3 regions of the Amycolatopsis thermoflava N1165 genome follow, and region 1 is predicted to be linked to each of the others. Evidence: riboswitches for the same ligand, from Rfam matches in the RefSeq annotation. Region 1 holds a riboswitch; each other region holds the start of a gene.

The links. A riboswitch is a leader RNA that binds a small molecule or an ion and turns the genes downstream of it on or off. The one in region 1 is predicted to bind cobalamin.
Region 2: linked by a shared signal. The riboswitch ahead of AMYTH_RS0136925 (putative cobaltochelatase) and the one ahead of AMYTH_RS0143130 (ABC transporter substrate-binding protein) in region 1 are both predicted to bind cobalamin.
Region 3: linked by a shared signal. The riboswitch ahead of nicT (Nickel transporter NicT) and the one ahead of AMYTH_RS0143130 (ABC transporter substrate-binding protein) in region 1 are both predicted to bind cobalamin.

Annotation. Positions count from the first base shown of each region.
Region 1 covers NZ_KI421511.1:8,663,046-8,670,048, reverse strand. Annotated here, with positions in the region: gene AMYTH_RS0143155 (AAA family ATPase) at 1-218, shown strand, start outside; gene AMYTH_RS0143150 (vWA domain-containing protein) at 215-1,603, shown strand; gene AMYTH_RS0143145 (hypothetical protein) at 1,682-2,635, shown strand; gene AMYTH_RS0143140 (hypothetical protein) at 3,005-3,238, shown strand; gene AMYTH_RS0143135 (iron chelate uptake ABC transporter family permease subunit) at 3,235-4,272, opposite strand; gene AMYTH_RS0143130 (ABC transporter substrate-binding protein) at 4,269-5,252, opposite strand; cobalamin riboswitch at 5,317-5,498, opposite strand; gene AMYTH_RS0143125 (MOSC domain-containing protein) at 5,488-6,120, opposite strand; S-adenosyl-L-homocysteine riboswitch at 6,134-6,209, opposite strand; gene AMYTH_RS0143120 (sulfite exporter TauE/SafE family protein) at 6,229-7,003, opposite strand, start outside.
Region 2 covers NZ_KI421511.1:7,433,534-7,440,536, reverse strand. Annotated here, with positions in the region: gene AMYTH_RS0136925 (putative cobaltochelatase) at 1-1,885, opposite strand, end outside; cobalamin riboswitch at 1,945-2,082, opposite strand; gene AMYTH_RS0136920 (bifunctional cobalt-precorrin-7 (C(5))-methyltransferase/cobalt-precorrin-6B (C(15))-methyltransferase) at 2,083-3,243, shown strand; gene cobM (precorrin-4 C(11)-methyltransferase) at 3,240-4,001, shown strand; gene AMYTH_RS0136910 (cobalt-precorrin-5B (C(1))-methyltransferase) at 3,988-5,037, opposite strand; gene AMYTH_RS0136905 (cobalt-precorrin-6A reductase) at 5,049-5,798, shown strand; gene bluB (5,6-dimethylbenzimidazole synthase) at 5,795-6,457, shown strand; gene AMYTH_RS0136895 (arabinosyltransferase domain-containing protein) at 6,510-7,003, shown strand, end outside.
Region 3 covers NZ_KI421511.1:7,010,837-7,017,839, forward strand. Annotated here, with positions in the region: gene AMYTH_RS0134825 (FecCD family ABC transporter permease) at 1-667, opposite strand, end outside; gene AMYTH_RS0134830 (CehA/McbA family metallohydrolase) at 788-2,320, shown strand; gene AMYTH_RS0134835 (ATP-dependent DNA ligase) at 2,366-3,892, opposite strand; gene AMYTH_RS0134840 (DMT family transporter) at 3,853-4,779, opposite strand; gene AMYTH_RS0134845 (TetR/AcrR family transcriptional regulator) at 4,848-5,450, shown strand; cobalamin riboswitch at 5,497-5,666, shown strand; gene nicT (Nickel transporter NicT) at 5,711-6,763, shown strand; gene AMYTH_RS0134855 (sigma-70 family RNA polymerase sigma factor) at 6,752-7,003, opposite strand, start outside.

The sequences.
Region 1 (7,003 bases):
ACTCGGTGGTGCGGGTGGTCGCCGCGCTGCGGACGATGGAACTGCGCAAGGCGCCCTCGATCGCCGAGACCGTCGACTGGGCGCGCACGCTGCTCGCGCTGGGCGCCGACACGCTCGACGAGCAGGTGGTCGAGACGAGCCTCGGCGTGATCCTGAAGTACCAGAGCGACCACCGGAAGGCCGCGGCCGAGCTGCGGCTCGACTCGCTGCTGTCATGACCTCCCCGGCGCTGGCGCAGCGGCTGGTCGAGTTCGTCGGCTCGCTGCGCGAGCACGGCATCCCGGTCGGCCCCGGCGAAACGGTGGACGCGGCCGCCGCGGTGGACGTGCTCGGGCTGGCCGACCGCGAGGCGCTGCGGGCCGCGCTGGCGGCGACCGTCCTGCGCCGCTCGGGACAGCGTGGCACCTTCGACGCGTTGTTCGACCTGTACTTCCCGGTCGCGGTCGGCGCGGCGGAGACGGCCGGGGAGGCGCCCGCGGACGCGGCGGAGCTGCGGGAGGCGCTGGTCGCCGCGCTCGCCGAGGGCGACGGGGAACGCCTGCGGGCGCTGGCTTCGGCTGCGGTCGACCAGTTCGGCCGGTACGGCTCGTTCGGCGACGGCGGGTCCGGCGGCGGCGGGGCGAACGGGATGCGCGGCTGGTCGGCCTACCAGGCGCTGGACCGGGTGCGGCCGGACGCGCTGCTGAACCGGGTGCTCGCCGCGATCCGCACGGACGACAGCGCGTTCGGCGACGCGGTCGCCCGCAGCGAGGCGCGCTCCCGGATCGGCGCTTACCGGGAGGCGGTGCAGGCCGAGGCCCGCCGTCGCACCGCCGAGCTGCGCGGGCGCGAGCGGATCGCGCAGTACGCGGTGCCGCCGCAGACCGACCTGGTCAGCTTCACCAACGCCACCCGCGCCCAGCTCGCCGAGCTGCGCCGCACCATCCAGCCGTTGTCGCGCAAGCTCGCCACCCGGCTGGCGACCCGGCGGCGCCGCGCCCGGCGCGGGCAGATCGACCTGCGCCGCACGCTGCGCCGGTCGCTGGCCACGGGCGGGGTGCCGATGCGGCCTGCGATGCGCGACCGCCGTCCCGGCCGCCCGGAACTGGTGCTGCTGTGCGACATGTCCGGGTCGGTGGCCGGGTTCGCGCAGTTCACGCTGCTGCTGGTGCAGGCGCTGTCGGACCAGTTCAGCAAGATCCGCACGTTCGCGTTCGTCGAGCTGACCGACGAGATCACCGGCCTGGTCACCGCGGGCGCGGCGGACCCGGAGGGGCTCGCGCGGCGCATCCTCACGCAGGCGAAGCTCACCCGCTGGGGCATGAGCAGCGACTACGGCGGTTCGCTGGCGAGCTTCGTGGACGGGTGGCCGGACGCGGTCGGGCCGCGCACGTCGGTGCTGATCCTCGGCGACGGCCGCACCAACGGCGGCGACCCGAACCTGGACGCGGTGCGCCGGATCGCGGAGCGGGCCAAGCACGTCCACTGGCTCAACCCGGAGGCGCGATCAGCTTGGGGCACGGGCGATTCCGCCGCGCTGCGGTACGCCCGCGTGGTGCCGATGCACGAGTGCCGCAACCTGCGTCAACTCACCCAGCTGGTGACCGAGCTGCTGCCCGGCTGACGGTAACGAAGCCGTCTCGCGGGGAGTGATTTTCCGGCTGCTGTGTGTAAGTGGTCGAGACCAGGGCATCCCGTGGTCATGGCGGGGAGCACGGTCGGCAGGCGGGCGTTCCTCACCGCGGCCCTGGCGGGCGCGGCGAGCGTCGCCTGCAGCAGCGGTGGTGAGGGTTTCTTTTCCAGGCAGGCGCTTTCCGGGCGGCCGACGCCGCTGGACGCGCCCGCGGCGGGGTTGCGCGGGTTCCCGGCGCAGGTCGCCGCGCACAGCGTGGTCGAGGACCACCTGCTGGTCGGCTACTGCGGCGCGCCGGGCAGCCCGGCGCTGGGGCGGATGACCGGTGATCTGCAGGAGGCCTCCGCGCAGCTGCGCGAGCTGATCGGCACCTATCCGCGGAACCGGCCGGTGATCCCGGTGGTCGAGCTGATCGCGACGACGGTGAACCCGACGCCGGGCCCGGACGGCATGTACCGCAGCCGGGCGAACGACAGCACCATCCAGCGCTACCTCGACGCCGCGCGGGCGCTCGACGGGCAGCTGCTGCTCAACATCCAGCCGGGGCGCGCGGACTTCCTGCCCGAGGTGAAGGCGTTCGAGCACTGGCTGACCGAGCCGGACGTCGGTGTCGCGCTGGACCCGGAGTGGGCGGTGGAACCGGGCGTCGTGCCGGGCGAGGAGTTCGGCGTGACGACCGGCGAGGAGCTCGACGGTGTGGCCGCTTACCTCGCTTCGCTGGTGGCGCGGCACCGGCTGCCGGCGAAGATCATGGTCTACCACCAGGTGGCGGTCACGGTCGTGCGGGACATCGCCGGGCTGAAGCGGCACAACGGGGTCGCGGTGATCAACGTGGTGGACGGCATCGGCAGCGCCGAGGCGAAGAAAGCCACCTGGGACCAGGTGATGAAGCGCAAGCCGCCGCACGTCAAGGCCGGGTTCAAGCTCTTCTACCAGGAGGACACCCGCGACGGGGAACCGCTGATGACGCCCGAGCAGGTGGTCGGGCTGCAGCCGCAACCGGTCTACGTGGTGTACGAATAGGGCCCCCGAGCGCGGGGCAGTTGGGAGTCCGCACTCGGGGGCCACTCGCCTGCCACAACGCTCCGAGGGGGAGTTCGAGCGCGGGCAAGACGGCGGTGCCGGAGGTGTCGCGCCCACCCTCCGCGCGGGCCTTAACAGTGAATCGAGGCGAAAGCAGGGCGTGTTACTGGCAGGTCTTCAACAATTTCAGGGAATCCAGGAGATGTCGTCGGGGTCGCCGCCGATGAGGGTCTGCCGCGTGTCCTGTGAGCTGGGTCGCATGCTCTGCAACGCTAGCGATTGTTGAACGATCCGTCAACCCGGTTGCTCGATTGTTCAACGATCCTCTATTCTGTGGCGCACCACACCGTTCTCGGAAAGGTGCCAGCGATGACCGCGTCCACCCTCAGCCACCGCGACGTCGAGTTCCTGAAAGCGGTTGCCGACGGCCGCGTGGAACTGACCGCGAGCAGCGAGCCGCACGTGTACGTCGACGGACTCTCCTGCTGCGACCAGTTCGGCGCGCGACTGCTGATCCACGCCGGCCTGGTCCGCCGCGTCCCCGGCACCGGTGCCCGCATCCCCGCCAAACTCACCGACGCCGGCCGCGACGCGATTCGTTAGGCTGCCACCCGCCGCGTCCATTGTGGACGGCTGCGGTACAGCACGGCCACGAACGCGGGCACGCCGATGATCGACGTGACCACGCCGACCGGCACCTCCTGCGGATCGAGCATCGTGCGCGCCAGCGTGTCCACCCACACCAGGAACACCGCGCCGGCCACGGCGGTGACCGGCAGCAGGCGTCCGTGGCCAGGGCCGACCAGCGCACGGGCCGCGTGCGGGAGCACCAGCCCGACGAACCCGACCGCCCCGCAGGCGCTCACCAGCGCGGCCGTCAGCAGCGCGGTGACGCACATCAGCACGATCCGGGTTCGCGTCAGCGCGACCCCGAGCGCCGCGGCGAGGTCCTGGCCGTAGGCGAGCACGTCGAGCGTGCGGGCGTGGCCGAAGCACACCAGCAGCGCGACGACCAGCACCGCCGCACACACGCCGACCTCGGACCACGACGCGCTGCTGAACGAACCGAGCAGCCAGAACAACACGCCCCGCGTCGTTTCCGCGTCCCCGGCCGTCAGCACGACGAACGACGTCAGCGCGGAGAACAGCTGCATCGCCGCGACCCCGGACAGCACCACGCGCTCGGTGGTGCCGCCCAGCGTCTGGCTGAGCAACAGCACGAGCCCGAACGACAGCACCGCCCCGGCGAACGCCCCCGCCGACAACGACACCACTCCCCCGCCGACCCCGAGCACCACGACCAGCACGGCGCCGGTCGACGCGCCCGAGGACACCCCGAGCACGAACGGGTCGGCGAGCGGGTTGCGCAGCAGCGACTGCATGACCGCCCCGCACACCGCCAAACCCGCGCCGCACACGGCGGCCAGCAGGGCGCGCGGGATCCGCAGGTGCCACACGATCCCGTCGCGGACCGGCGAGAGCACCGGCTCGCCGAAGCCGAGGTGGGCCAGGACGGTGGCATACACGTCGCCCACACCGATCCCGGCCGGGCCGATCGTCACCGCGACGGCCACCGACACCACGAGCAGCGCGAGACCCCCGGCGCACAGCGGCAGGACGCGCGCGGTGCGCATCACCTGGCAAACCCGAACCCGCGCAGCGCCGCGGCGACCTGCTCGGCGCCGTCCACGGTGCGCAGCGTCGGGTTCATCGCCTGCCCGGACAACAGCACGTACCGCTTGTTCCGCACCGCGGCCAGGTCGCGGGTCACCGGGTGCGACTCCAGGAACGCGATCTTGGCAGCGGCGTTCTCCGCGGTCTGCGAACGGCGGGTGAGGTCGCCGAGGACGATCACGTCCGGGTCGCGTTCGGCGACCGTCTCCCAGTTGATCTGCGGCCACTCCTCGCGCGTGTCGTCGAAGACGTTGCGGGCGCCCACGGTCGTCGTGATGATGCCGGGCGCGCCGCAGCAACCCGCCAGGTAGGGGGCTTCGGAGTTGGCGAACCAGAACATCAGCCGGGCGTTCGCACCGGCGCCCGCGACCGCCCGCATCCGTTCCTGCAGGCTGGTGACCAGCTGTTCGCCGCGGTCCTCGACGCCGAAGATCCGCGCGAGGTCCCGGATCTCGGTGTAGACGGCGTCCATGGTCAGCGTTTCGGTGCGCGTGCCGTCGCCGCCGCCGCTGGTGTCCTTGGCGCATTCGGTCGGCGACAGGTAGGCGGGCACCCCGAGTTGCTCGAACTGCTCGCGGGTCGCGACGCCGCCCTTGCCGAGGATGGCGCCGAACGAGGCGGCGACGAAGTCCGGCTCGGCGGCGAGCACGGTCTCGAACGACGGGTAGTTCTCGGCGAGCCGGGGCACCTTGGCGTTGTCCGCGGCCAGGTGCGGCAGCACGGGATCGGTCCAGGTGGCGGTGCCTGCCATGCGGTCCGCGAGGCCGAGGGACAGCATGATCTCCGCCGCGCCCTGGTTGAGCGCGACCGCCCGCCGCGGCGGTTCCGGCACGCGGACCTGGTGGCCGCAGTTGTCCACGACCACCGCCGCGGTGGCCCCGGAGGGGGTGGCGCTCGCGCACCCGGTCAGCGCCAGCACGGCGGCGAGCAGTGGGAAGGTCATCGATCGGCGCACAGCGGCCCCTAGCGTCGAGGGCTCATGCGCGGAGCCCGGTCCGGCGGTCTCCCCCGTGGCGGGGGTGCCAGCAGGTCTTCGGACTCGGGGTCGTCCGGGCGGAACGCCTTCCCGGACCGCGTGGTCCAGTGGCCGTTGTCCCGCCCGTCGCCGCTCACCGCTGCGCGTCAGTTCCGGATTCGCACCGGATTCCCTGGCCCCTCGCGGGGCACGACTGGCGCGCTCACGCTAGCACGACGACCTCGTCCCCGGCCCCGACCGTGCCCGGTTCCACAGTGGACCCGTAGACGCCGAGGCACATGTCGTGCTCGCGGGCGATGCGGCGCAGGACGGCCGGGTCGCGCCGGCCGGTGCGCGGATCGACGTTGACGACCACGCAGCGCCGGTCGCGGCGGTCGACCCGGATGCGGGTGGTGCCGATGCGGAGCGTGCGGCCGATCCAGTCCTCCTCGGGCACGTCGGTGTCGATCAGGAGGTTGGGGCGGAAGCGCAGCGGCTCGGCACCGGCGCTGCGGGTGGTGATCAGGGACAACGGCGCGCTGTCGAACGTGCCGCGGTCGAGTTTCTGGACGCGCGCGGCGCCCAGTTCCGCGGCGAGCGCGGGATCGGTGACGTCGTGCAGCCTGCCGTCCGGGGTGCGAACCTGGGACTCGCCGACGACCTGGTGGCGGACGAGGTCGTTGCGCCTGCGGATGGTGAGCCAGGGGAAGCCGTTCGACTCCTGGCCCGGCCGGACGAACGCCCAGCGCCGGTCACCGTCGAGGCCGTGCCAGGAGACGGCGGCCTCGTCCAGTGCTTGCGCGGCCATGGACTTGACGGGGTAGCGGAAGATCGCGGCGAGGTGTCCGACGAGCATCTGCGCCTCCTCGGGTGAGAAGGCGCCCTTGCTGCGGGAGACGGTGCCGAGCGTGGCGGGCCGGGCCCGTCGCAGCGCCTCTCGGCACCGCCCGCGAAGGTAGCACTTCTAGCTCCAGGCCTGCCAGGCCAGCGTGACGGCCAGGCCCATGCCCGCCAGCGCGATCGCGACCCGGAGCGGGGCCGCGGGCAGGCGGCGGACCACCGCGGGTCCCACGAAGGAGCCGGCGACCAGACCGAGGCACAGGGCCGCCGCCGCGGGCCAGAGCACCGAGCCGGTGAACGCGAACACCACGGCGGCCACCAGGTTGGCCGCGCCGGTCACGATGTTCTTCGCCGCGTTCGTCCTGGCCAGCGGCTGCGCCCAGGCGGCGGACAGCAGCGCGAGCATGATCACCCCGGCCGCCGCGCCGAAGTAGCCGCCGTAGATCGCGACCAGGAACGCGCCCGTCGCGGTGCCCGCGGTCAGCCCGCCGTCGCCGCGGCCGGCGCGTTCGGCCAGCCGCGGGGAGAACAGCAGCAGGATCGACGCGCCGCCGATCAGGAACGGGACGATGTAGGCGAACGTGCCTTCCGGGGTGAGCAGCAGCAACGCGCTGCCGGCCGCGCCGCCGACCGCCGTGATCGCGCACAGCCGCAGCAACCGGGCGCGCTGCCCGCGCAACTCGGGTCGCGAACCGGCCGCCGAGCCGACCGTGTTGCCCATCAACGCGACGGTGTTGGTCACGTTCGCGGTGACCGGCGGCACCCCGATCGCCAGCAGCGCCGGGTAGGACACCAGCGAGGCGAGCCCGGCGATCGAACCGGTCAGACCCGCCCCGACACCGGCCACCACGAGGAACAGCAGTTGCCACGGGCCGAGGGTGAGCAGCGGATCAGCGGGC
Region 2 (7,003 bases), 1.2 Mb from region 1:
GCACGTGCTCGCCGCCCAGCCGCGCGGCCAGTTCCGCCGCGAGCCCCAGCCGCATGCGCCCGGTCTCGCAGTCCATCACCACGGACGCGACGCCCGCACCGGCCAGCATGTCCGCGGCCTGCTGCGAGCGCGCGACCGCGTCCGCGCCGCTGGTGGCCCGGCCGTCGGTGACCACGACCAGCAGCGGACGACGGCGCGGGTCCCGCACCGCCTCGACCCGCAGCACGCGCGCGGCCTCCAGCAGTCCTTCCGCGAGCGGCGTCCGCCCGCCGGTCGGCAAGCCCTCCAGGCGCGCGGCGGCGGCCTCGACACTGATCGTCGGCGGCAGCGCCAGCTCGGCGGCGCCCGCCCGGAACGTCACCAGCCCGACCTTGTCCCGCCGCTGGTAGGCGTCCAGCAGCAGCGACAGGACGGCGGCCTTGACCTCCCGCATCCGGGACCGGGCCCCCATCGAGCCGGACGCGTCGACGCAGAACAGCACGAGGTTGCCCTCGCGGCCCTCACGCAGTGCGAACCGCAGGTCGCTCGGCCGGAGCACCAGGCCGGCGCCCTCGCGACCGCGGGAGCGCTGGTGCGGCGCGGCTGCCCGCACGGTCGCGACCAGGTGCGGCCGCCCCGCGCGCGTGCCGGGCGGCCGGACGCCGATGGTCCGCCCGGCGTCGGTCACCGCGCGGGACCGCTTGCCGTGCGCCCCCTCCCCGAGACCGGCGACGCTGAACATCCTGGCCCGGTACGGCTTTCCGGCGCCGACGGACTGCTGCTCGCTCCCACCGCCGCCGGGTTCCCCGCCGCTGTCGTTCTGCTGCCCCTGCGGGGTTTCGGCCGGGGCGTCGGAACCCGAGCCGGGGCCGTCGTCGTCCGGCGGACCGGGGTCCTCCGGCGGCTCGGCGTCGCGCAGCGCCTGTTCCAGCTGCTCCTCGTCGATCCCGGGCGCGTCGAACGGGTTGCGGCGGCGCCGGTGCGGCAACGCGAGCCGCGCCGCGACGCGGATGTCCTCTGTGGACACATCGGTGCGCCCGCTCCACGCCGCGTGGGCGACCGCGGTGCGGGCGGTGACGATGTCCGCGCGCATCCCGTCGACCTCGAACGCCGCGCACACCTCGGCGATCTGCCGCAACGCCTCGTCGCTCAGCTCGACCGACGGCAGGAGCTTCTGCGCCGCCGCGATCTCGGCCGCGAGCTGGGCGTCGGTGTCCTCGAACCGCGCGGCGAACGCGTCCGGGTCCGCCTCGTAAGCCAGCCGACGGCGGATCACCTCGGCGCGCTGCTCCGGATCGCGGCTCGCGGCCACCTCGACGGTCAGCCCGAACCGGTCGAGGAGCTGCGGCCGCAGCTCGCCTTCCTCCGGGTTCATGGTGCCGATCAACACGAACCGCGCCGCGTGCGACACCGACACGCCCTCGCGCTCGACGGTCGCGCGGCCCATCGCCGCCGCGTCGAGCAGCGTGTCGACCAGGTGGTCGTGCAGCAGGTTGACCTCGTCGACGTAGAGCAGGCCGCGGTGCGCGGCGGCGAGCAGGCCGGGCTGGAAGTCGGTGACGCCTTCGGTCAGCGCGCGTTCCAGGTTGAGCGACCCGATCACGCGGTCCTCGGCCGCGCCGACCGGCAGCTCGACCAGCCGCGCCGGGCGGCGGACCGCGCGCGTGCCGTGGGGCGCGTCGGGGCAGTTCGGGTCGGGCGCGGCGGGGTCGCAGGAGAACCGGCAGCCCTCGACGACGTCGACCTCGGGCAGCAGGCCGGCCAGCGCGCGCACCATCGTGGACTTCGCGGTGCCCTTCTCGCCGCGCACCAGCACGCCGCCGATGGCCGGGGAGATCGCCGAGAGCACCAGTCCGAGCCGGAGGTCCGGCATCCCGACGACGGCGGTGAACGGATACGGCCTCAAGCGAACTCCTTCGCCACGCGCGGGTGTCCTCGCCCGCCTGAACAGGGCACGTGCCGGGCACGTAACGGCCGCCGAAGCTCTGGCTCCCGGCCCGCGGGCCGGTCACAGTGGCGGGACCGCCCCGGAATCGCACCGGGTTCCTGCGGCGACCGTCCCCAGGATCATCGCATACGGTCAGCCCCGTGAGGATCGTCGTTGTGGGTGTCCCGGCCGACGGGTGGGCCGGGCTGACCGAGCCCGCGCGCGCCGAGATCGCGGCGGCCGAGGTGCTGTTCGGCGGCCGCCGCCAGCTCGACCTGGTGCCGCTCGACGTGCCGAAAGTGGCGTGGCCGAGCCCGCTGCTGCCCGCGCTGGACGGCCTGTTCGCCGAGCACGCCGGACGCCGGATCGGCGTGCTGGCCAGCGGGGATCCGCTGCTGTCCGGCATCGGGACGACGCTGGTCAGGCGGTTCGGCGCGGAGCACGTGCGGATCGTGCCCGCGGTGTCGTCGGTCGCGCTCGCGCGGGCCAGGATGGGCTGGTCCGCGGAGGAGACCGAGGTGGTCAGCGTCGTCGGCCGCAGCGTGCACCGGGTGAGCCGCGCGCTCGCACCGGGGGCGCGGCTGGTGGTGCTCAGCTCCGACGGCGGCACGCCCGCGGAACTCGCCGAGGTGCTGGTGGCAAGGGGTTTCGGCGAGAGCAAACTCACGGTGCTGGAGCAGCTCGGCGGTCCGGCCGAGCGCCGCGTCGAAGGTTTCGCGCGAGACTGGTCACACCCGGCGGGCGACCCGTTGAACGTCGTCGCTGTCGAGTGCTCAGGCCCGGCGTTGCCGGCCCTGCCCGGGCTGCCGGACGACGCCTTCGAACACGACGGGCAGATCACCAAGCGGGACCTGCGGGCGAGCGCGCTGGCCCGGCTCGCGCCGGTGCCCGGCGAGCTGCTGTGGGACGTCGGCGCGGGCGCCGGCAGCGTCGGGATCGAGTGGTCGCGGGCACATCCGGCGAACCGCGCGATCGCCGTCGAGCGCAGTGCGGAACGGGCCGCGCGGATCCAGCGCAACGCGGACCGGCTGGGGGTGCCAGAGCTGCGGGTCGTGACGGGTGCGGCGCCCGAGGTCCTGGCCGACCTGCCCACGCCCGACGCGGTGTTCGTCGGCGGCGGTCTGGCGTCGCTGGACGTCTGCCTGGACGCGCTGCGGCCCGGCGGACGGCTCGTCGCCCACGCGGTGACGCTCGACTCGGAACAGGCGCTGGCGACGGCATACCAGCGACACGGCGGCGAGCTGACCCGGATCGCCGTCGAGCACGCCGCGCCGCTCGGCGGATTCGCCGGCTGGACCCCGGCCCGGACCGTGACGCAATGGAGTTTCGTGAAATGACCGTGTTCTTCATCGGCGCCGGCCCTGGCGCGGCGGACCTGATCACCGTGCGCGGCCGCGACCTGCTGGCGCGCTGCGGGGTCTGCCTGTACCCGGGCAGCCTGACGCCGCCCGACCTGCTCGCCCACTGCCCCGCGGACGCGCGCCGGATCGACACGGCGGACCTGTCGCTGGACCAGATCGTCGGCGAGCTGGTCGCGGCGGACCGCGCGGGCCACGACGTGGCGCGGCTGTGCTCGGGCGACCCGTCGATCTACAGCGCGGTGGCCGAGCAGATGCGCCGCCTCGACGCGGCCGGCGTGCCGTACCAGGTGGTGCCCGGCGTGCCCGCGTTCGCCGCGGCGGCCGCGGAGCTGGGGCGCGAACTGACGGTGCCGACGATCGGGCAGAGCCTGGTCATCACGCGCGTCCAGGCCCGCTCGACGGCCATGCCGGAGGGCGAGACGCTGGCGAACTTCGCCGCGACCGGCACGACGCTGGCCGTGCACCTGGCGATCAACCGGATCGAGCAGGTGGTCGAGGAGCTGCTGCCGCACTACGGCGCGGACTGCCCGGTGGCCGTGGTGCACTGCGCGAGCCAGCCGGGGCAGCGGATCCTGCGCGGGATTTTGTCGCGGATCGCGCAGGAGGTGCGCGCCGCGGGAATCGACCGCGCGGCGGTGATCTTCGTGGGCCGCGTCCTGGGGGCGGAGAAGTTCCCGGACAGCTACCTGTACTCGGCGGCGCGGGACCGGTCGGAAAAGCTCAGGCCCCGCTGACCCCGACCACGTTCCCCGCCCGGTCGATCACCAGCACGTCCACCGCGACCGGCGCCGGGGCCAGCACCGACGCCGCGAACGCCCGCGCCCGGTCCGCGACCGCCTCGCCGATCGGGAAGCCCGCCTCCTGCGACAGCTGCAGCGCGTGCAGCGCCGTGTTCGCCTCGAGAATCCGCGCGGCCAGCGGCTTGGGCGCCAGCGAGGCCAGCAGCGCGAGGTCCACTTGCGACCGCTTCGAGTGCAGGTCCAGGTGCCCGGCCGCGAGCTTCGACATCTTCGCGAACCCGCCCGCGATCGTCAGCCGCGGCACGGGATGGCGCTTCACGTACTTGAGCACCGCGCCCGCGAAGTCCCCCATGTCGAGCAACGCCGTCTCCGGCAGCCCGTACCGCGCGGCGACCGCCCGCTCCGACGTGCTGCCCGTCGCGCCGGCGACGTGTTCGTGCCCCAGCGCCCGCGCGACGTCGACCCCGCGCCGGATGCTGTCGATCCACGCCGAGCACGAGTACGGCACCACCACGCCGGTCGTGCCGAGGATCGACAGCCCGCCGAGGATGCCGAGCCGCGGGTTCCACGTCTGCCGCGCCAGCTCCTCGCCCTCGGGCACGGAGATCTCGACCACGACATCCCCGGCATCGCCGAACGCGGCCGCGACCCGCCGCACCGCCTCGGTCATCAGCCGCCGCGGCACCGGGTTGATCGCCGGCTCGCCGACCGGCAACGGCAGCCCGGGCAGGGTCACCGTCCCCACCCCGATGCCCGCGCGGAACGTCACGCCGCTGCCCGGCTCGCCGCGCCGGACGGTGGACAGGATCAGCGCGCCGTGCGTCACGTCCGGGTCGTCACCGGCGTCCTTGATCACCCCGGCGGTGGCCGAGTCCGCGTCCAACCGCTCGGTGGCCAGCGCGAACGCCGGGCGCCGCCCCTGCGGCAGCTCCACCTCGACCGGGTCGGGGAACTCGCCGGTGAGCAGCGCGGTGTACGCGGCCGTGGTGGCCGCGGTCGCACACGCTCCGGTGGTCCACCCGTACCTCATCACCAGGCAGTATGGCTGGCGTGACGGAAGTACTCGTGCTCGGAGGCACCGGTGAGGCCCGCGCGCTGGCCGCCGGGCTCGTGCGACGCGGCGTCGCGGTCACGTCGTCGCTGGCCGGGCGGGTCGCCAACCCGCGTCTGCCGGTCGGCGAGGTGCGCGTCGGCGGCTTCGGCGGGCCGGACGGCCTCGCGCGCTGGCTGACCGAGCACGGCACCGCCGCCGTGGTGGACGCCACACATCCGTTCGCCGAACGCATCGGCGCCTCCGCCGTCGAGGCCGCGCATCGGGCGGACGTCCCTCTGCTGCGCCTGCAGCGCCCCGGCTGGCAGCAGGGCCCCGGCGACGACTGGCACTGGGTGGACACCCTCGGCGAGGCCGCCGACCTGGTGGAACGCCTCGGCGACCGGATCTTCCTCACCAGCGGCCGCCAGGGACTGTCCGCCTTCGCGCGCTGCACGCGACCGCACTTCCTGGCCCGCTGCGTCGACCCGCCGGAGCCGCCGCTGCCGCCGCGCCTGGAGATCCTCCTCGACCGCGGCCCGTACACCGTCGAAGGCGAGACCGCGCTGCTGCGTGAGCACCGCATCGACGTGCTGGTCACCAAGGACAGCGGCGGCGACATGACCACCGCGAAGCTCGTCGCGGCCCGTCAGGAGGGCGTGCCGGTGGTCGTCGTGCGGCGCCCGCCGCGCCCGCCCGCGCACACCGTCGCGGACGTGGACGCCGCCCTGCGCTGGGTGTCGGCGATCCTGGACGCATGATCGAGGAGTTCTACGAGGTCCTGCGGCGACGGCGGGACGTGCGCGCGGAGTTCACCGGCGAGCCCATCGACGACGAGGTGCTGACCCGCGTGCTCGAGGCCGCGCACTCCGCGCCCAGCGTCGGACTCACCCAGCCGTGGGATTTCGTGCTCGTCGAGAGCACCCGGACGCGCACCGCGTTCCGCGACCACGTGCTCGCCGAGCGCGAGGTGTTCGCCGCGTCGCTGCCGCCGGAGCGCCGGGAGACCTTCGCGCCGATCAAGATCGAGGGCATCCTGTCGTCCTCGCTCGGTATCGTCGTGACCTACGACGAGAGCCGCGGCGCGCCGGACGTGCTCGGCCGCCACGCGATCGCCGACGCCGGCCTGTATTCGGTGTGCCTGGCCATCCAGAACCTCTGGCTGGCGGCCACCGCGGAGGGCCTCGGCGTCGGCTGGGTGAGCTTCTACCGCGAGGATTTCCTGCGCGACCTGCTCGGGATCCCGGCCGGGGTGCGGCCGGTGGCGTGGCTCTGCCTCGGCCCGGTGACCCGGCTCCAGGACATTCCGGACCTGGAGCGCCACGGGTGGCGCGAGCGGCGGCCGTTGTCGGCCGCGACGCACCGTGAGCGGTTCGGCACACCCCCATCCCGAAGCGAGCGCGAGGAAGCATCGCGATAGCGTTCTGCCAATGTGGATGGCCAGCAGGACACCTACTGTCGCACCGGATGAGGTGACCGACCCGGACCAGCCGGGCACTTCGGCACGCACCTCCCCGGAGCGACCTCGCACGTTCTTGTGGCGGCTCCTCGCCGTCGTACTGGGCCTGTTCGCCGCGGGTTGCGCGGTCGCCTTCCCGTTGCTGCCGGTCGTCCAGGACACGGCGAAGATCGTGTGGCCGGCCGGCAGCGACACGCGCCCGGTGAACGCCCCGCTCGTCGGCTACTGGGCGCAGGACCTGCAGGTCGGTGTGCCGTGCGCGACGATCCAGTCGCTCGACGCGCGCACCGCGGGCGCGGGGCTGCTGTTCTCGACCGTGCCGCCCGCCCGCGCGGGCAACGGCGCCGGCCTGCAGCTCAACGTCCAGGACGGCGTGCTCACCGCGACCAGCCGCGGCCAGCAGGTCGCGCGCCAGCCGCTGCCGGCCGCGGGGTGCGACGTGCGGGTCAGCTCGACCGCGACGCACACCACCCTGTCGGTGGCGGGCACCCCGGTCTACGACTCGAC
Region 3 (7,003 bases), 1.7 Mb from region 1:
GCGCCCGCGTGTTCAGCATCGCCAGCACCAGCCCGGCCACCACGAACGGCAGGATCCCGAGGCTGATGCTCGCGTCGCGGCCGCTGATCGAACCCACCACCCAGCGGCGGTAGACGTCCAGCGTCGGGTTGTCGCTCAGGATCACCAGCGACGTGAAGGTCGACAGCAGCGCCATCACGGCCGCCCCGGCCAGCGCCATCGGCACCGGGCTCAGCTGGCGCCCGCTCGACCCGATGGCGAACACCGCCGCCGTCGCGATCAGCGCCCCCGCGAAACCGAACCACACCTGACCACCGGGATCGGCCACCCCGAAAACCTGCGCGGCCAGCGCCACCGCGAGCGCGGCGCCCGCGTTGATGCCGAGCAGACCGGGATCGGCCAGCGGGTTGCGGGTGTGCCCCTGCATGAGGACCCCGGCGGCGCCGAGCGCGACACCGACGAGCACCCCCAGGGCGGTGCGCGGCAGGCGCACGTCACGGACGATCGTCGCCGCCTCGCTGCCGTCGTCGTGCAGCAACACCCGGACGGCGGTGCCGATGCCGAGGTGGTTGCTGCCCAGGACCAGGCTCAACGCGACCGCGACGACCAGCGCCGCCAGCAGGGACACCAGGAGCACCAACCGGCGCGGCGTCGTCCTGGTCACCGAGGGTGACATGATCGCGTTCACGCTCTGCAACTTAGCTTAGCCGAACCTAAGCACGGAAGTGTGACGTTCGTTCAGGTTCTGGACACGCGGTGTACGGGCAGCCGGCTCACGAAGGTCATCCGCCGCTGATGACATGGCCGCATGTGCATGGGTTGCGGGGTTTCCCGACGTGGTTTCCTGCAGGCGGCGGCGGTGGCCGGCGCGGTGACGCTCGCGCCGGTGGCGTTCGCCGAGGCGGCCGAGGGCCAGGCCGAGACCAAGGTGCTTACCGGCCGGTTCGAGCCGGGCACCGCGGACTTCGTGTACCTGCCGGTGGAGGTCCCGGCCGGGGTCAGCCAGTTGTCAGTGGTCTATAGCTACGACAAGCCGGCGGTGCCCAGCGGGACGCCCGGCAACTCGTGCGACATCGGCATCTTCGACAACCGCGGCACCGCTCTCGGCGGCGACGGCTTCCGCGGCTGGTCCGGCGGCTTCCGCGACCGCTTCTCGATCAGCCGCACCGAGGCCACGCCCGGCTACCTGCCCGGCGACATCACGCCCGGCACCTGGCACATCGTCCTCGGCCCGTACACGATCGCGCCGCAAGGCCTGAACTACCGCGTCGAGGTGACGCTCACCCACGGCCCGGCGGGCGAGCCGTACCGCCCGAACTACCCGTCCGAGCGCACCCGCACGCGCGGCCGCCAGTGGTACCGGGGCGACTGCCACCTGCACACCGTGCACTCCGACGGCAAGCGCCTGCCGTCCGAGGTGGCCGCCGGTGCGCGGGAGGCCGGGCTGGACTTCATCACCTCGACCGACCACAACACGTCGTCGTCGCACGGCGTGTGGGGCGAGTTCGCCGGCGACGACCTGCTGATCATGCTCGGCGAGGAGGTCACCACCCGCAACGGCCACTGGCTCGCGCTCGGCGTGCGGCCCGGCCAGTTCGTCGACTGGCGGTACCGGTCCCGCGACGGTGAACTGCCCGAATACCAGCGTGCGGTGCACCGCTCCGGCGGCCTCTGCGTCGCCGCGCACCCGTACTGCCCGTGGGTCGGGTGCAACTTCAAGTTCGGCTACACCGGCTTCGACGCGGTCGAGGTGTGGAACGGTCCGTGGACGTGGGACGACGACGCAGCCGTGTCCGAATGGGACAACACCCTGGTGGAATCCGTGCGCGGCAAGGGAAGCTGGCTGCCCGCGATGGGCAACAGCGATGCGCACAACCCCGGCCAGACGATCGGCCTGCCACAGACCGTCGTCCTCGCCGACGCGCTCACCCGGGACGCGATCCTCGACGGGATCAGGGCCGGGCGCAGCTGGATCGCCGAGTCGGCCGGCGTCGACCTGTCACTCGCCGCGACGGGACCGCGCGGCCAGGCCGCCGGCATCGGCGACCGTCTCGCCGTGGCGGACGGGGACAAGGTCGCCGTGCGGCTGGACGTGTCGGGCGTGCCGAACGGGACCGTGCGCCTGATCACCGACGAGGGCCAGGTGTTCCAGCAGAGCCTTCCCGCTTCGGGTACCGGCAGCGTGACGTGGCTGACCACGCCCGCGGTGTCGGCTTATGTGCGTGCTGAGGTACGTCACCCCCTTGCTGATGGTTCGGCGGGTGCTCCCGCGTTGTCGGCTGGTCTCAACTTCGGCGCCATGGCGGCGATGACGAACCCGATCTTCCTCGGCCGGGTGTGACCCCACCGAGACCGACGGGCTGGGAGCCGTCGCGGCGTGGGGTGATCACTCTGGCTGCGCGGCTCCCTTCAACGTCGCGCGGACGGCGTCGATGGTGTCCGCGTCCGCCGGGTCCTTGTCGGGGCGGTAGCGCACCACGCGGGCGAAACGCAGTGCGACACCGCCCGGGTAGCGCGTGCTGACCTGGGCGCCGTCCAGTTCGATCTCGACCACCAGCTCCGGCCGGACGTGCACCGTCCATTTGTCCCGGTGGGTCTCGATCTCCTGGAACGTCCTGGTCTGCCACGCCAGGAGCTCGTCGGTGAGCCCCTTGAACGTCTTGCCGACCATGATCGGCGGGCCGCCGTCGGGGTCGCGTGCCCCGAGGTGCAGGTTCGACAGGTACCCGGTGCGGCGGCCGTGGCCCCACTCCGCGGCGAGGACGACGAGGTCGAGCGTGTGCACCGGCTTCACCTTCAGCCACGCCCGGCCCCGCCGCCCCGCCGCGTACGGCGAGTCGAGCGCTTTCACCATCACGCCCTCGTGCCCGGCGTCGAGGGCGGCCGCGAGGATCGCGTCCGGATCGGACGGTTCCGTCCGTCCCGGGATGAGGTGCTCGCCTGCCACCCGGCGCAGCGCCTCGTTGCGCTCCCGCAACGGCTTGTCGAGCAGGTCCGTGCCGTCCAGGTGCAGGCAGTCGAAGAAGTACGGCTGCAGCAGCAACGCGCGCACCTGCTCCTCGCGCGTGCTGCCGAACCGGCTCATCGTCTCCTGGAACGGCCGTGGCCTGCCGTCGTCGGTCAGCGCGAGCGTCTCCCCGTCGAGCACCACCGACCGGCACGGCAGTGCGCGCACCAGGGACACCAGTTCGCCCACGTGCTGGGTGATCTCGCGCAGCGTTCTCGTGTAGACGTGCACCTCGTCGCCGTCGCGGTGCACCTGTATCCGCGCTCCGTCCATTTTGTACTCGACGATGGCGGACGGGTGCTCGCGCACCGCCTCGTCGAGCGATTCGGCTGGGGACGCCAGCATCGGCCGCAGCGGACGCCCCAGCTCCAGCCCGAAGCCGCCGAGCGCGGCCTCGCCACCGGTGACCGCGGCCGCGGCGGTGACCGGCAGCTGCCCGGACAGCATGAACGCGCGCCGGACCACTTCGGCGGGCACGTCCGCCGCCGCCGCGATCGCGTCGAGCATCACGCCCTCCAGCGCCCCCTGCCGCAGCTCACCGGTGAGCAGGCGGAAGAGGAACTGCTGTTCGGCTTCGGTGGCGCGGGAGAACAGCTCCGCCAACAGGCCGGCCCGGCGCCTGGCCGACCCGCTGCCCGAAGCGGCTCCCACTTCGCCGAGGACCTCGTCGACCCCGGCCACGGTCAGGTTCGGTTCGTCAGCCGGGCCCGCGCCCAGCTCGGCCAGCGTGCGCCACCCCGTCCCGATCCGGCCCTGGGTGGGCCGTCCGGTCAGGAAGGCGACCACGGCGGGCAGCTCCCGCTCGTCCGCGCGGTTGAGCAGGTCCGCCAACGTCGCGATCTTCGCCTTGCGCGAGCGGGTGGCCGCTAGCGAGGCGGAGGCTGTGACGACGTCGGCGAGCAACATGCGGACATCATCTCCCGGCCCACCGACAATTTCCGGGGACGCAGGACCAGCGCGACGGCGCCGAGGCAGACGACCAGCCCGAGCAGGCCACGCAGCGTGATCGTGTCCTCGAACATGAGCCAGGCGAGGATCATCGTGGTAGGCGGTGTGAGGTACAACAGCCCGGACACGGCTGTCACCGAGCTACGACGCAGGACCAGCCAGTAGCAGCCATATCCCCCGAACGTGGAAAACAGGACGACCCACCCGACCGCGAACCAGAAGTCCGGATCCGCGGGCGCGACCAGCTGGCCGGTGGCCGCCGCGACCTCGGTGAACAGGACCGCGCTGGTCACGCACTGCACCACCAGCCCGTCCCAGAGCGGCACGTCGGAAGCCGTCTTGCGCTCGATGAGCGTGGCCGCGACCAGGGCGAGCATCGCCAGGAACGGCAGCGCGTAGGCCAGCGGCGGGGTGCCGGGGCGGCCGGACAGGTCGTCGCCGACCACGAGCGCCACCCCGGCCAGGCCGCCGACCAGCCCGGCCCACCGCAGCGCGCCCGCGCGCTCGCCCAGCACGAACTGGCTCAGCACCACCCCGACGATCGGCTGCAGCGCCGCGATCAGCGCGGACGTCCCGGCGGCGACGCCGAGGTCGGCCGCCGCGTACACGCAGTACAGGTACGCGCCCTGGGAGAGCACGCCGAGGCCGGCCTGGATCGCGGCGTCCCGCGGCCGCATCGAGCGCCGCCGGACCACCCACCACACGCCGAGCAGCAGCCCCGCGGCGAGGAACCGCCAGGCCAGGAGGGACACCGCGCCGCCGGACCTGGCGCCCAGCGTGGCGCCGACGAACCCGGAGCTCCAGAACAGCACGAAACCGCTTCCGGCGACGACGTTCCCCCGCATGCACCCTCCCTGAGTATACCGGTCTGTATAGTCCACGGTAGCTATACCGGTCGGTGTACTGTCAAGTCGTGGAGACGGACAAGCCGCTGACCCCGGCCGCCGAACGGATCCTCACGGTCGCCGGGAAACTGTTCTACGACAACGGGATCCACGCGATCGGCGTGGACACGATCGCCGCCGAGGCCGGGGTCACCAAGAAGACCCTGTACGACCGGTTCGGTTCCAAGGCCGATCTGGTCGCGCTCTACCTGCGCCGCCGGGACGAGCGGTGGCGGGAGCGGGTGCGCTCCTTCGCCGGCCCGCGGACGACTCCGGCCCAGAAGCTGCTCAAGGTGTTCGACGCGCTCGCCGACTGGCTCGACATCGAGAACACGCGTGGTTGCGCGTTCGTCAACGCGCACGCCGAACTGCCGTCGCCCGACCACCCGGGCCGGCAGGTGATCGCCGCGTCGAAGCAGTGGTTGCTGGGCTACCTGCGGGACTTGGCAGTGGACGCGGGCGCGCGGAACCCGGCGCGGCTGGCGGAGGCGCTGCTCGTCCTGGTCGAGGGCGCGACGGTCGCGGCGTCGCTGGACGTGGCGCCGACGGCGGTGGCCACGGCCAAGCGCGTCGCGAAGTCGCTGGTGGACGAAGCCACGGCGGCGCAGCACAACTCGGCGTCCCGTCGGTAGGGCGCCGGTCACCGGGATGGCCCTTGCCCCGCCGCGAGGCCGAAACGTACCGTGAGCGGGCCGTGGTGCTCGGGAAGTCCGGTGTGAAACCGGCGCGGCCCTCGCCACTGTGAACGGGAAGTCCCGGCCCGGGACAGCCACTGGACGCGAGTCCGGGAAGGCGGGCCGCGGATGTCGATCCGAAGCCAGGAGACCGGCCACGGCACGTTGGACCATCCACGAGGTGCTGGAAGGCGGTCTCCATGGGGACTTCACCCACCATGTCCTGGCGCAGGCAGGACACCTACCGCACGGGCCTGTTGCTGCTGGCGATCGTCGTGTTGCACGCGGTCGCCTTCGGGATACTCGCGTTGCTCGTGGTGCCCGGGCACTACGCCGTCGGCGCGCAGGTGTTCGGCTTCGGGCTCGGGCTGACGGCGTACACGCTCGGCATGCGGCACGCGTTCGACGCCGACCACATCGCCGCGATCGACAACACCACCCGCAAGCTGATGGCCGAGGGCCAGCGCCCGGTCTCGGTCGGGTTCTGGTTCGCGCTCGGGCACTCCACCGTGGTCGTCGTGCTGGCGGTGCTCGTCGCGATCGGCGCGAAGGGCATCCTGAGCTGGACCGAGGACGGCTCGTCGGCGCACCGGGTGCTCGGCGTGATCTCCACCGGCGCGTCCGGCGGGTTCCTGTACCTGATCGGCATCCTGAACCTGGTCGCGCTGGTCGGCATCTGGAAGGTGTGGCGTGAGCTGCGCCGCGGCCGCTTCGACGAGGCCGAGCTGGAGGCGCGGCTCGACTCGCGCGGGTTCGTCAACCGTTTCCTCGGCAGGCTCACCCGCTCGATCCGCCGCCCGGGTCAGATGTACCTGGTCGGGCTGCTGTTCGGCGTCGGGTTCGACACCGCCACCGAGGTGCTGCTGCTGGCGCTCGCCGGGTCCGGCGCGGCCGCCGGCCTGCCCTGGTACGCGATCCTGTGCCTGCCGCTGCTGTTCGCCGCCGGGATGAGCCTGTTCGACACGCTCGACGGCACATTCATGAACTTCGCCTACAACTGGGCGTTCGCCAACCCGGTCCGCAAGATCTACTACAACCTCACGATCACCGGCCTGTCCGTCGCGGTGGCGCTGGTCATCGGCACGATCGAGCTGGTCGGTGTCGCCAGGGACGACCTGGGCTGGTCGGGCGCGCTGGTCGACTGGATCGCGGACATCGACCTCGACAGCGTCGGCTACATCGTCGTCGGGTTGTTCGTGGTGGTGTGGGCGGCCGCGATCGCGTACTGGCGGCTCGCCAGGGTCGAGCACCGGTGGAGCTCAGCCGAGTGAGGCCGCCCGCCCGTTCGAGCTGAGCGCGGCGGTCAGGTCCTCGCGGGCCCGGAACACGCGGGACCGGATGGTGCCGACCGCGCAGTCGCACACCTCCGCCGCGTCTGCGTAGGACAGTCCGATCACCTGCGTGAGCACGAACGCCTCCCGCCGCTCCGGCTCCAGCTCGGCGATCAGCTTGCGCAGCACGACGAGCCGGCCGTGGTCGGGCGTCTGGGCGCCGCTCTGCTCGGCGGTGGC